2 regions of the Bacillus songklensis genome follow, and region 2 is predicted to be linked to the other one. Evidence: riboswitches for the same ligand, from Rfam matches in the RefSeq annotation. Region 2 holds a riboswitch; the other holds the start of a gene.
The links. Region 2 has a riboswitch for cyclic di-AMP ahead of ACFOU2_RS16175 (CBS domain-containing protein). Riboswitches for the same ligand answer to the same signal wherever they lie in the genome.

Region 1: linked by a shared signal. The riboswitch ahead of ACFOU2_RS10440 (TrkH family potassium uptake protein) and the one ahead of ACFOU2_RS16175 (CBS domain-containing protein) in region 2 are both predicted to bind cyclic di-AMP.

Annotation. Positions count from the first base shown of each region.
Region 1 covers NZ_JBHRZT010000043.1:169,266-176,755, reverse strand. The annotation lists gene ACFOU2_RS10455 (peptide chain release factor 3) at 728-2,305, shown strand; gene ACFOU2_RS10450 (thermonuclease family protein) at 2,553-3,275, shown strand; gene ACFOU2_RS10445 (hypothetical protein) at 3,437-3,580, opposite strand; cyclic di-AMP (ydaO/yuaA leader) riboswitch at 3,721-3,864, shown strand; gene ACFOU2_RS10440 (TrkH family potassium uptake protein) at 4,212-5,531, shown strand; gene ACFOU2_RS10435 (peptide MFS transporter) at 5,567-6,898, opposite strand; gene ACFOU2_RS10430 (response regulator) at 7,432-7,490, opposite strand, start outside.
Region 2 covers NZ_JBHRZT010000067.1:195,301-202,790, reverse strand. The annotation lists gene ACFOU2_RS16200 (NAD(P)/FAD-dependent oxidoreductase) at 1-496, shown strand, start outside; partial or broken gene ACFOU2_RS16195 (hypothetical protein) at 560-703, shown strand; gene ACFOU2_RS16190 (MFS transporter) at 864-2,183, shown strand; gene ACFOU2_RS16185 (class I adenylate-forming enzyme family protein) at 2,256-3,740, opposite strand; gene ACFOU2_RS16180 (group I truncated hemoglobin) at 4,003-4,356, shown strand; gene ACFOU2_RS16175 (CBS domain-containing protein) at 4,561-4,980, opposite strand; cyclic di-AMP (ydaO/yuaA leader) riboswitch at 5,397-5,545, opposite strand; gene ACFOU2_RS16170 (hypothetical protein) at 5,759-5,959, opposite strand; gene ACFOU2_RS16165 (metal ABC transporter permease) at 6,107-6,985, opposite strand; gene ACFOU2_RS16160 (metal ABC transporter permease) at 6,982-7,490, opposite strand, start outside.

The DNA of each region.
Region 1 (7,490 bases), on a different contig from region 2:
GCGGGAATGTTTAGCTATAGAAAGAGCTGACATGACCAGGGAAGGCTAAACGGCAATACCCAGAGGATAGTGCATTCCTTCTCTTCCTTTCTCGGTGAGAACGCCGCGTTGGTAAAAAACTCTACATGTGAATGATCACGAAATAAATGTTGGAATTCATGTGCCGTTAGTTGATGAACATGGAAAGGCTCATTGGAAGGTTCGCCTTGAATTCTTTCTCCAGTATATTCAATCATGGTGTACCCCTTTCATTTCTTTAGCTTCTTTCTTTTTAAATCTTTTTTAGAAAAGCTTTATTAAAGAACAATGTTGTTTTTATTATTTTGGGATCAATTGTGTGAAATGGCCATTTCACACAATTTCAGCGGAAGTTGAAAGTGGATAAATCGACACTAGACTTTAGCATAGTTTTTAGAAAACAAGATCATTTTATCGTCACAAATGAGAAGGAAAAATTATACGATATCATCTGCTATAAAAACAGAAAAGTGACTACAGAGTTGTTTGTTTAGAAGCGATGGCTATGCTACAATTTCAACACGGCAGCATATAGGATTGGCTTTTTTTGATCAAAAGCAAGGAAATTCCATTTTAAATTGAGCCAATAAATATTATTATGGATAAGAGCGAGTTGCAGGTTAACAAGGAGTATAAACGTTACTTAACTAAAACACATACAGTTAATCATAAGTGAAAAATTGTATCGATTTGAGAGAGGACTAGGAAAATGAATCATCAGAAACAAAAAGAACAAGTTGAATCAAGACGCACCTTTGCGATTATTTCCCACCCGGATGCCGGGAAAACAACATTAACGGAGAAATTGTTACTATTAGGCGGTATGATTCGCTCTGCAGGTACGGTAAAAGCCAGAAAAACCGGGAAGTATGCAACGTCTGACTGGATGGAAATTGAAAAGCAGCGCGGAATTTCCGTTACATCAAGTGTCATGCAATTCTATTATAAGGACCACCATATTAACATCGTGGACACACCGGGGCACCAGGACTTCAGCGAGGATACGTATCGTACGTTGACGGCTGTGGACAGTGCCGTGATGGTGATTGATGGTACAAAAGGAATTGAGGAACAGACCATTAAATTATTTAAAGTATGCAGCATGCGCGGAATCCCAATCTTAACATTTATAAACAAGTTAGATCGCGAAGGAAAAGATCCGCTGGAGTTATTAGAAGAGATTGAAGAAGTGCTTGGAATCGAGTCGTATGCCGTTACTTGGCCGATTGGGATGGGAAAGAGGTTCCAGGGAACATATGACCGTTTTCAAAAGAAAATTGAGGTGTATCGGGGAAATGAAGATTCGTTTTTCGTCGATTTTGATGGAACGACTGTAACAGATGATGTGACCGAGCATATTGATGAAGGTTATCTTCCTTCCTTAGCCGATGAGCTTGCTCTTTTAGATGAAGCAGGAAATGATTTTTCCATGGAAAAAGTCAAGAAAGGAAAGCTCACACCCGTCTTTTTCGGCAGCGCCATCGCTAACTTCGGTGTACAGTCTTTCTTTGATGAATTTTTGCAATTAACGTTGCCGCCGCAGTCTCGCGAGTCATCAAATGGTGAAATCGATCCTACGGATACAAATTTCTCCGGTTTTATCTTTAAAATTCAAGCAAATATGAATCCAGCCCACCGTGACCGAATTGCGTTTGTAAGGGTATGTTCAGGTAAATTCGAGCGGGGCATGAACGTTACTCTGTCCAGAACAGGACGAAAGTTAAAATTGTCACAATCCCACCAATTTTTGGCTTCCAGCCGCGAAACGGTAGAGGAAGCATATGCCGGGGATATTATCGGATTATATGATTCAGGAACATATCAAATAGGGGATACCCTCGTTGGAGAAGGGGCATCTGTTTTTCAGTTTAATCCATTACCAACGTTCCCCCCTGAACTATTTGCGAAAGTGCGTGTCAAAAATGCGATGAAGGGGAAGCACTTCGAAAAAGGAATCACTCAATTGGTACAGGAAGGAGCTGTCCAGCTTTACCGCACTCCTTATTTTGGTGATTACATTCTCGGGGCTGTCGGGGAGCTGCAATTCCAGGTCTTTGAGTACAGAATGAAAAATGAATATGGAGTGGATATCGAGTTTCAACGTTTAAGCCATGTTGCGGCTAAATGGATCAATAAGGAAGACTTGCAAGATAAAATGATCGATTCCCGTGTTATGTTGGTTGAGGACCGGGAAGAAAACCCTGTATTATTATTTGAAAATGATTTTGTACTGCGCATGTTCCAAGAGAAATACCCTTCTGTTGAATTAAGAAGTACGTTTGGGTAAAGAGGAGCGGAGGCGACTGTTTAGCTCCGACGTGCGTTGGAACTCCTTCCTACAGAACCGCTTTTGGGTTCTGTAGGAAGGAGTGAAACGTCTAGATCAGGGAAGGGATTCCCACTTAGACTTCTCCGATTATGCTATGTTTTGAAGTGAGGATTTTACTGCCCTTTAATGCGGGATAAAAGGGTTTGGTGAAAAAGCCAGACTCTTTTTCTGTTGATGAGCCAAGGTGAGAGGAGAAGAACAGAAAATGAGATATACATATTTCAAGAATCTTTGGATGGTTGCAATATTAACACTTATTATTGTTATATTGCCTGCATGTCAACAGCAGGATTCCAAAATCCCAGCGGTAGTGGAGCGGGTAGTCGACGGGGACACGATCAAGGTGGAAGTGAACAATCGATCAGAAACAGTTCGGCTGTTGCTGGTGGATACTCCAGAGTCTGTCCATCCATCCAAACCTGTCCAACCATACGGAAAGGAAGCCAGTAATTTTGTTAAAGAGCTGTTGCCTGAGGGAAAAGAAGTCAAGCTAGAAATGGATGTAGGAGAAAGAGATAAATATGGACGTTTGCTTGCTTATGTATGGGTTGATGGCAAAATGCTGAATGAATTACTACTTGAAAAGGGATATGCACGTGTTGCTTATGTATTTGAACCCAATACAAAATATGTTGATCGATTTAGGGATATACAGGAAAAGGCTCGTAAGCAAGAATTAAAGATATGGTCGATTGAGAACTACGCAACGGATAGAGGATTTGAAGAAGATCAAGTAGAGCAAAACGAAACAAAGAGTGAACAGAAAGTGAGCTGCAAACAGCCTTTGATAAAAGGCAATATAAACAGTAAAGGCGAAAAAATCTATCATACACCGGATAGTCCGCAATATAAAGTAACGAAACCGGAAATGATGTTTTGCACAGAAAAAGAGGCAAAGGCAGCGGGGTTCCGTTCCCCTGATAGGTAAAAAAGAGGCTGTCCCATAAGTCTCGAGTTAATGATAAAAGTTGATCTTTACTGAAAGGACCCGTCACGGAATCCTGTGATTTTGCTGGATTTTCATGACGGGTCCTTTTAGGAGGATGACTCAAAAGGTATGGCCTTTTATACCTTTTGAGTCATCCTCTTTTATATATTTTCTCTGTATTCGGTCAATGTTTGGGTGAATTTTCCTGTACCATTGCATGAAGAACATGCTCTCTTGTAAAAAGGAATCATTGTATCCACTCGTCCAGCACCGTTGCATTGTTTACAAACCGCTACGATTTTCAACGTCTTTTCTCCTTTACCCGGTAATCTTATTGTTAGCATTGACATTTAAAAACAATATATGCAGTGAAACAAAGATGTTTAAAATATGCTTGACAGTTTGTGTGGGCGGAATTATGATTACTTTCATAATCATATGTTTCAATGTTAACTTGCTTAATCCTTTATAGGAGCGGGGGAACCGTAATTGTACATACGATGTACTTGGGGTGAATCTTTAATTAAAGTAGGATACTCTCAAATCCGAACCCGACAGCTAACCTCGTAAGCACTTTTTGAGGGAAGGGACAATGATTGTCATTGACCATTCTTCGGAATGGTCTTTTTTATTAGTAAGGCAACGTTAACCGTATAAAAAACATACGGTTAACGTTGCCTTATGAAGTGGACCTTTCCCTGGAATATAGGAGGAAGCCATTAGTTTTATTGAAGGTCCACTTCAGGTATATGCGTTTTAGCTTATCTATTTTTAAATTCAAGGATATGTGTTAAAGACTCCATTTACTGCAGTAGTAGGGGATGATCGAGGGCAACATTATATTTTTGATGGTTTGAATGACTTATTAATTTGAATGACTTATTAAGAAGAGAATAATTGGAATGAATCATTATTTGAGAAAGAAGGAAGTTTTTTATGTTACCAAAACGCATTCAATTGGCGCCTCCGCAGTTGCTTATTTTATTTTTTGCTTTTTTTATTTTATTAGGTGCAATTTTATTAAAATTACCGATTGCGACAAAGGAGCCGATTAGCTGGATTGATGCACTTTTTACGATTACATCTGCTACCACCGTCACAGGGTTAACATCGGTCGATACAGGCACGACTTATACGTTGTTTGGCCAAACCATTATTATGCTTTGGATTCAAATCGGCGGCCTTGGAATTATGTCGTTTGCCATATTGATTTTTATCATGCTTGGAAAGAAAATCGGGTTTAAAGAACGTGTTTTAATACAACAGTCCCTTAACCAAACATCTTTTGGCGGTGTCATCCGATTGGTTGTGAACTTATTTGCTTTTGCTTTTATTATTGAGATTATTGCAGTCATATTTTTAGCTATTCGCTGGGTGCCGGAATTTGGAGTAGCCCAAGGTCTTTATTTTAGTTTTTTTCATGCTGTTTCAGCCTTTAACAATGCAGGGTTTGGATTGTTGCCTGATAATTTGATGAAATACGTAGGAGATCCGATTGTTAATATCGTAATTACTTCTCTCTTTATTATTGGAGGGTTAGGTTTCACCGTGCTGATTGATTTGCACAATAAACGCAGGTGGAAAAAGCTAAGCCTGCATTCAAAATTAATGATTCTTGGAACACTTTTACTAAATGCCTTAAGTATGATCATTATTTTGTTATTGGAAATGGATAACCCAAAAACGTTGGGAGCATTGGATTGGTCAGAAAAGCTTTGGGGTTCTTATTTTCAAGGAGTGAGCCCGCGTACAGCAGGCTTTAATACGATTGATGTGACAGCGCTCAAGGACTCCACCGCTTTTTATATGATGCTGCTAATGTTCGTAGGGGCGGGAAGTGCTTCAACCGGCGGAGGTATTAAGCTTACCACCTTTTTGATTATTGTGTTATCTGTTTTCACCTATTTGAAAGGGAAAGAAGATATCCAGGTATTCAAAAGGACAATCGACAATAAGCTTGTATTTAAAGCATTGGCCATTACCATGATCAGTTTATTATTTATTTTTGTTGCCGCTTTTATTTTAACGATTACAGAGAAAGCGCCGTTCGTCAAAATCATCTTTGAAGTCATATCTGCTTTCGGAACTGTCGGGTTAACAATGGGATTGACTTTTCAATTAACGGCGATTGGAAAACTGGTGATCATTTTTATGATGAGTATTGGAAAACTTGGCCCTTTAACGCTGGCTTTTTCTTTGGCAAGAAGAGAACATTCGAAGATTGGTTATCCAAAGGAAGATGTCCTTGCAGGATAGCAAAAAAAAGATGGAAGCAAAAGCTTCCATCTTTTTTAGTCCATCAATTTAGTAATTGGCTTAGAAAGCAACAGTAATAAAATACCTAAACCAATCGTTACAAAACCAATTAAGCTGAAGATGTCAAGGTAACCTAAAGACTGCGTGTATGCAGCTAATTGACCGGCTACCATGTTGGCAACAGCAGAACTTGCCAGCCATACACCCATTAGAAGAGATGCAAGCTTGATTGGAGCAATTCTACTTACCATTGATAAACCAACTGGTGAAATCATTAATTCAGCCAATGTGTGAAGGAAATACGTTACAACCATGAACAGGATGTTTGCTTTCAATGCCGGATCGTTTCCTGTGTGCATAACGGCAGGAAGCAGTACTAAGAAGCCTAAACCAACAGTGACTAAACCAAGAGCCATTTTCGTTGGAGTTTTTAAGTCACCGCGTTTTGAGCTGCCAAGCTTGTACCATAAAGCAGACATAATTGGCGCTAAAATAACGATGAATAATGGGTTCAATGATTGGAACCAGGCAGTTGGAACCTCAAAACCAAATACATTGCGGTCAATCTGATCTTGAGCATACAATGTCAATGAGCTTCCCGCTTGCTCAAAAGCGGCCCAGAATGCAATGACAAATACTGCTAAAATAACGATAGCTGTTGTACGTTTCTTTTCTCTTTTCGTTAACGGTGCCGTTGATTTTTGACCAGCTGTTACTTCCGGTTTACCGGTAGGTTTTTTACCGATATCACCTAAATAACGATTTCCTAACAAGTTGAAAATCAACTGTCCGACAATCATACCGATTGCTGCTGTCAAGAATCCATATTTATAGCTCATAAGCCCGACTACTAACGGCGCAAAGAAGGCACCAACGTTAATCCCCATGTAGAAGATAGTAAAAGCTCCGTCACGACGCGGATCGTTGTCGTCGTAAAGATCACCAACAATTGTTGAGATGTTCGGCTTGAAGAAACCATTACCGATAATCAATAAACCAAGACCAATGTATAAAGCATTTGTGGTTTGGCTTGCGAATAGCGCGAAGTTACCAAGTGCCATTAAAATACCACCGATTGTGATCGCCAATCTTCTGCCCAAGAAACGGTCAGATAAATATCCGCCGATCATTGGCGTAATATAGACGGCACCGGTAAAGAATCCGTAAATACTCATAGCCGTAGTTTTGTCGACTCCAAGCCCACCGTTTACAACGGTTGCTGTTAAGTAAAGAACAAGAATTGCCCTCATTCCATAGTAGCTGAAACGCTCCCATGCCTCAGTCATAAACAGCATATACAATCCAGGAGGATGTTTTTTTCTGGACTGGTTTGGCTGTTGAACATCATTTTTTACAGCTGCCTGCATAATTAAGTCCTCCTAAAAAATAGTCAAATATTAAATCATGCACTAATCGTTTAAATTTACAAAAAATTTAAACGATAAGTATTGAAATTTACAAAATAATTGCATGTTTTTCATTTTATTAAACAAATGATGAGTTCGTCAATGAAATTATATGGAAAAATTACTGGGAAATAAAAAAATAATGATAATTAAGGTTATTTTGTAACGTTATTACGTAAAAATACTAAATAAAGCAATGGTAGTATTTTGAGATTAGTGAAAAAATATATAAAATTTTATTATTTATAATTATTCTGAAAATATAAATGGTGATTTGTATTGATTATTCTAATATAACTCTAAAGAGGTGTAAAGAAAAAGTTGATACATAAGGAGCAGAAAAATAAAAAGGAGCTGTCCCATAAGTTAGAGGAGATAGCCAGAAATGTTTTTATTAAAAGGACCCGACAGAAAAATCCTTGGTTTTACGGGATTTCACGTACCGGGTCCTTTCAGGGGGATGATTCAGAAGGTATGATTTCCTATTTTTTGAATCATCTCCTTTCCACCAACATATATCGATTTACGGGTCTTCCGACACCTCCATATTCGA
Region 2 (7,490 bases):
AGAAGACTTGTCTGGACATGAATCACAAATTACACAATTATTAAAAAGTTCGGCTACATGTTTTTTTAATACATCTATTACAAAGTTAATAGCTGTAGAAAATCAAGAATTGATTGAACGTGTGGAGTTAACTAATTATGCAACAGGGGAAAAATTCTATTTAGCAGTAGATGAGATCGTAATTAACCATGGTTTTGAACAGGATGCTTCCCTTTTAGACAATAGCGAACTTGATATCGAATTACTTGAGAATTTCTATATAGCCGGTAATGCTACTAGCGAATCTTCTGTAAAGGGTCTTTATGCCGCTGGGGATATTTTAAAGTATGACGGCAAGTTAAACTTGATAGCGGGTGCATTTCAAGATGCGGCCAATGCAGTAAATAAGGCAAAACAATATATTCAGCCTGATGCAACTGAGGTTGCAATGGTTTCTTCTCATAATGAAGTATTTAAACAAAAAAACCGAGAGATAGTAAAACAGATGTTGAAGTAACCATTGTTTCAACCTGAAACCCTGTTAAAAATTAGGATTACCTGGGGTATTGATGTTCATCTTTGGAGGAAGTGGGAAAAGAGTGACGCCCACATTGCGGCCCATAAAGCAAACCTTGGTAAGCCAAAGCCCGAATACATGATCAATTCCGAGGTTAGTTCATATGAGGTAAAAGCGGTCAAGAATGCAGGCAAGGAAAAAATATAGAACGTTTGACAGCTTAATTAGTCAGCATTTCATCATGTTGGCTTTTTATTTTGTCTTCACCAGGCTAATTATGTAATCAGTGCAAGAAACAATTGAAGAAAATGGTTCTGCTCTCATCAAAAAACTGGTAAAATTTAATCAAAAACGCGGGAGAAACTCGATGAACAATAAAACTTGGAAAGTTCACTATGCATGGATCATTTTATTGATTGGTTTCATTGCCTTATTGTCTGCGCAGGGTGTAAGATTATCGTTTGGAGCATTCATGAAGCCATGGGAAGAGGAGTTTGCCGCAAGCCGGAGTACCATTTCGACGATTTCTCTTATCAGTTATATCGTTTTCGCCCTTTCACAGCCGTATATAGGAAAGCTTGTTGATACATACGGAGTTCGTCATATCCTATCTTACAGCATGCTGCTAATCGGGGTATCGACCATCTTGACGTTTTTCGCCTCTGCACCGTGGCAGCTGATGTTAATATATGGAGTCATCACCTCCATTGGATTCGGCGGCGCTTCCAATGTCGTCGGCTCTGTGGCCATTACGAAGTGGTTTTCTGCCCAACGCGGCTTCGCATTAGGGCTGATGTCTGCAGGAACAGCTGCAGGACAATTGGTTCTCGTTCCCGTTTCACTATTGTTAATTGAAAGTTTTGGGTGGAAACAGACGGTGCTGCTGCTCGGTTTTATCCTCTGCCTGCTTATCTTTCCGCCTTTGTGGCTGTTTCTACGCAACTCGCCGGAGGAAAGCGGCCGGCTTCCATATGGAGAGTCTGCGCCGGAAACGATTGAAAAGGGAAAAACGCCAATACGGCCGTTACAGCCTGTTTCCATCTTTCAACTTATAAAGCAAAAACGATTTCTTTTCCTTATGGTCCCTTTTTTTGTTTGCGGGGTAACGACGACCGGATTGATGGATACCCATCTCATTCCATTCGCCCAGCTATGCGGGTTTTCACCCGCTGTCATTGGTTCGGCCGTCAGCACACTAGCGGCATTTAATATTTTAGGTACCGTGTTGTCAGGGCACTTGTCTGACAAATGGAACTGTAAATACATGCTGGCGTTTTTATACGGGATGCGTGCATTGACCGTTTGCTTGTTACTGGTTATGCTCCATGATTCCGCATTCCTCGGTTTTGTAATCGATAAATCGTGGCTTTTGTTTGCATTCGCCGTTATGTTTGGGGTAGTAGATTTTGCAACGGTCGCACCCACAATCAAGCTGGCATCAGAGTATTTCAAACACATATCGGTCGGTACGGTGATCGGATGGCTCTATTTAAGCCACCAAATCGGCTCGGCATTGGGTTCGTATGTTCCCGGTGTCTTATTTGACTTATCAGGTGGATACGATGTATCTATCCTTTCTTCTATCGGATTCTTAGTCATCGCGGCTGCACTTAGCTTTATCCTTCCGGCGGCGTCCGCACACCTTTTGCAGCAACCATCTTATACAAATACAACAAAAAACGGTTGAGTTGAATCAACCGTTTTTTAGCATTATTTTAGGCTAACTTCGTCATTCCGATCCCTGAAACGATGACACCGTTCATTGCGGAACCGTTCCATACAGCTTGCGCAGTTCGCGTTTTAAAATTTTTCCGTACGGACTTTTTGGCAACCTGTCAACGATGTATAGTTCTTTCGGCTTTTTAAAAGCCGCGAGATGCCGACTGCAAAGCTTCATCAGTTCTTCTTCCGTCACTTCGCATGTGCCATTTCCCACGATATACGCTATGAGGCGTTCTCCCCATTTATCATCAGGAACGCCGATGACACACGTTTCCTTGACGCCGTCATGCTTATTCAGCACTTCTTCTATTTCGCGCGGGTAAATGTTCATCCCGCCGCTGATGACCACGTCTTTTTTGCGGTCCACTAAATGCAGATATCCTTGTTCGTCCATCCAGCCGACATCTCCTGTGTGAAGCCATCCATTTTTAATCGTATCAAGTGTGGCACCTGGATTGCTCCAATATCCTTTCATGACAAGTGAGCCTCTACAAACTACCTCGCCAAGTTCCCCCGGCGCCGCTTTTTTCCCATTTTCATCCACCACTTTCGTTTCCACAAACGGCCCAGCTATACCGCATGATTCCAGACGTTTCCCCAGTTCATGGCGCGGCATGGTCGTAATGACCATCGGAGCCTCGACTTGGCCGTATGTTTGTATAAGCTTTGGTCCTAACAGCTCCAGTGCTTTTTGCAGCTTAGCTGCTGCAATCGGAGCGCCTGCCATATTAATGGATTTGACATGGCCAAGTTTTTTCGGATCAAAATCGGGATCTTGAATCATTAAATCAATCATGGCCGGGACAAGGAAAAGGACGGAGACTTTTTCTCGTTCCAGATCATCGATAAATTCTTTTGGGTCGAACTTGTTGAACACCACTTGCGTCAAACCGAAAATCCAGGCGATATGGGATAAAAAATTACTTCCATGTGTGAGCGAAGCAGCATGGCCGATGACGTCCTCCGTCATGACTTCACAGGCAAGCGCCAGGGATAAAGCGCCTGCAATCATGTTACGGTGTGATAACATCCCTCCTTTTGGCCTTCCTGTTGTACCGGATGTATACATGATGACAAATACATCATCTTCCTGTACAGCCTCTGATTTCGGATAGTCGTCACTTTGCCGTTGCAGCCAACACTCATATTTGTCGCCGACTTCTAACTTTGGAATATCCAAATCAATTTTATGAATCCATTCTTTTTCGCCAATCAATAGTTTCGCTCCGGAATTTTCAATGATGTATGTAAGCTCCTTTGGATGAAGACGGTAATCGAGCGGCACTTTGATGAAACCGCCAAGTGCTGCAGCACAATCAGATTCTATATGCTCCGAACGGTTGGACATGAGAACCGCCACCCGGTCCCCTTTTTTCAAATGATAGCTTTTGATGCCATTTGCCAACTGGCATGAACGAATTCGCAATTGATCGTACGTGATCGTTTGATTTTGATACTTGACCGCGATTTTATCCGGATATGTTTGAAATGCTTTTTTCATATAAGAGCCAAGTGTTTCCATCTTATTCCCCCTTCTGCGGTTTTATGGTCAGTAACCTAAACCCTTACTCAACAGGCTTAGAGTATGCCGGCTTTTCATTTTGAATGGGCGGCTGTACAAATACTGCCCTTTGCAATTTGAGTTCGCTTGTACAATTCTATTCGCCGTTTCTTCACTTGATAACAAATCGACTAAAACAACATTTTTAAAGAACTAAATGATTATTTTAGCCGGCATTACAAATATTAAGGAATGTCCCATACGTATATAAGGAGGAATTTTCATGAGTCTTTATGAACGATTAGGCGGTCAAGAAGGCATTCAAAAGGTCGTAGATGTTTTCTATAAAAAAGTGTTGGAGGATGATACAGTCAATCACTATTTTGAACATACCGATATGGAAAAGCAGCGCCGCCATCAAACATTGTTTCTTAGCTGGGTGACAGGCGGACCAAATCAGTATTCAGGTAAAGGTATGGAAAAAGCGCATGAAGGTCTTAACCTGCAAGAATCACATTTTGAAGCAATTGCTAACCACCTTGTTTCAAGCCTTAAAGAGTTCAATGTGTCCGAAAAAGATATTGATCAAGTTGTACAAAAACTTTTAACAATGAAGGATGCAATTCTTCACAAATAAGCCTATACATAAAAGGAAAGCCGGCTCCCATAAATCATGTCCCATTCTATTTCTCATACTTTGTGTATCCCGTCTTGCCTTTTCTTTTTGCCAATGTGTTAAAATATCATGATCGAATCGAGTCATTTGCAATCAGAATCATCATAAGAAGGTGACCCAAAGAACATACTTTTGGGCCAGCCTCTTATTCCTTTTAAATGGACTTCAACGTCTTTTTTCTTCACTAAATAATGCTTTTGCACAAAACTCGATAATTTCCCGTCGTCTGACAATCCCAATAAAGATTCCTTGATCATCGATGACCGGTACAAAGTTTTGTTCTGTTGTCTGCAAGATGATGCTTTCCATTTCAGCATGGATCGGTATGGCTTTATTATCGTGGCGCCTTGGTACTAATCGAAGCGGCAATTCTTCCAGCTCTTGAAGATTGAATGTCCCCCTTTCCTTTAAAAACCAAAGGAGATCTCCTTCAGTCAGCGTTCCCACATATTTTCCTTCATCATCAATAAGGGGTACTGCCGTATATTTGTGATATTCCATTTTTTCCAATGCTTGGCGTACGGTAGATTCCATGTCAATAACAGCTACTTCATGCTTTGGAATAAGAAAAAATGCAATGTTCATACTCATTCTTAACTCCTTTTTTCTTCTTGAATCGGCTCCAGCCTAAAATCGATATTTATCATCTTCCCTATATTTACCTCTACACACATCTATTCATAATCAGAGCCACCGTTTACAAAAAATGTTCACTTTTTCCCTCTTCCATTATTGAGAACGGACACTAACCAAATGGAAACGCCGACCATGCCTCCCCCCATCAGTACTACTATTCCAATCATGATGGCATCCTTCATGTTTATGTCCTCCCTAAAAAATAAGTTGTTCGCATTGACGCAAATATATAGCTTTGCTCTCCGGCATAGAGTCCTCTATTCTTTTTCTCTTCAAATGCCTTTTCTTCATAATAAAAACCGCGAAAAGAGAGGGCCTCTTTTCGCGGTTTTTCACAGCACAAATAAGCCGTGCATTCACACGAATTTTTTCCTCCCAAACGCTTACGAGGTTAGCTGTCGGATTTGGGTCGTGGAAGTAACCCTACCTTCACTGAAGGACTCACCCCAAGTGCTAAGATTCAACACAAAGTTGGTTCCCCCGCTTCTAAATTAGAATTAAGCGATTTATGATAAAACATTTTATGTGAGTAATCTTACCCCCGTTAAAATTTACTGTCAACAGCTATTTTTAATCATGGATGAAATAACTAGTAAGAACGATATTAATAAAGTCCAGAAAACGATGTTCATGACTCCCTTGTCGATATAGTGCAATTTTAACTTTTTAAACACAGAAAAAACCCTCATCCGACTCGCTTTGCGGGGATGAAGACTTTTTCATATTTTCACGATGTTTCATTTTTGAACGTCTTCTGGATGGCATCCAATATAATTCGGACAAATTCGCCTTCGTGGATACGACACTGGAACTCAGCGGGCTCACATACGATGTCGGAGCAAATTTTCAGTTCCACTGTATCATGCGTAATTCTCCTGATGTGCAGCCACTTTCCATCTGACAACCGAAATGCTAAACGCGCAGTCATAGACTTCTCTCCTGCTCTTTCACCCTTTTTTTATTTTTCCCTTCTGTCATCGGCCTTCCTCTATTCGCGCCTTTCTGTTCTTTCTCCTTGAATAAACTTACAATGGTGATCATTTGACATGGATGCTCTTTATCCATGTCAAATGATTTATGTGCATTTATATATTTTTTTGCGCTTCCATTTCTTCATGACAATTCCGTGTGTCGGTGAGAAGAATAAGGCAATTAAGAACAATATCCCGGCAACCGTAATCATGCACCCTGCAATGGAAGCATCGTATACGTACGCCATATAATACCCGATCGCAGAACTGATGATCCCGATGAACATGCTGATACCAATCATCACACTTAATTTTTCGGTCAACAAGTAAGCCGTTGCTGCAGGAACAATTAACATGCCCACCACTAAAATGGCGCCCACACTTTCAAAAGAAGCAACCGTCGTAAAAGAAACGAGTGCCATTAGGAGATAGTGGAATAACATGACCGGTATGCCGACAGCTGCCGCCATGGCCGGGTCAAACGAGCAAATTTTAAACTGTTTATAGAATAGACTGATTACGATTAAGTTTAAGAGAAAGGTAGCCCCTACTCCCCAGACGGCTTTTGGACCGATACTCATCCCGCCAATCGATATCGTATTCCACGGTGCATAGGCGATTTCCCCGTACAGCACACAATCAAGATCCAAATCCACCTGGCGGGTGTATAAACTGACAAGCACAACCCCCACCGCAAATAAAGCCGTAAATACGACACCGATGGAGGCATCGGACTGGACACCGCTTTGGTGGAACATCTGAATCAAAAAGACGGTGATCAATCCGATCACGGCTGCCCCCATCATCATGAACAACGAATCCCTTGAGCCGCTCACCAAAAAGGCGATGACAATCCCCGGTAAAACCGAGTGGCTGATTGCGTCCCCAATCATCGACATTTTGCGTAGAACGAGAAAACAACCGACAAGGCTACATGAGCAGGCAACGAGCGCGCCGATCAGCATAATCCAAACATCATTCACAACGTTTCTCCTTCTTTCATTTTTTGCATATACAGTTTTTTTTTGATTTTATTCTTCACTAACATTTTTAACAGCATTTTGGCCAATAAGCCGCGTTTGGGTGCAAAGAAAACAGAGAAGATAAATAAGCATGTTGCCGCGAGAACTGTGAGCGGACCTGTCGGCAAATTATCGACCATCGTACTCACGAGCGTTCCGGCTAAGCCGCTCAATACCCCGAATATCCCAGAAATGACGACCATGACATGCAGTTTTTCGGTCCAATACCTGGCTGCGACTGCCGGGGTAATCAACAAGGCGGCCATTAATACGACACCTACCGCTTGAATTCCAACCACTACGGCTACGACCACAAGGAGCATGATGAACTGATCAAGAAGTGCCACCGGCAGCCCAATTCCTTTCGCAAAACCCGGGTCAAATGAAAGCAGCTTAAATTCCTTGAAAAACAAGGTGCAAACACCGACCAATACAGCTGAAATGATGGCCATCGTGTACACATCGG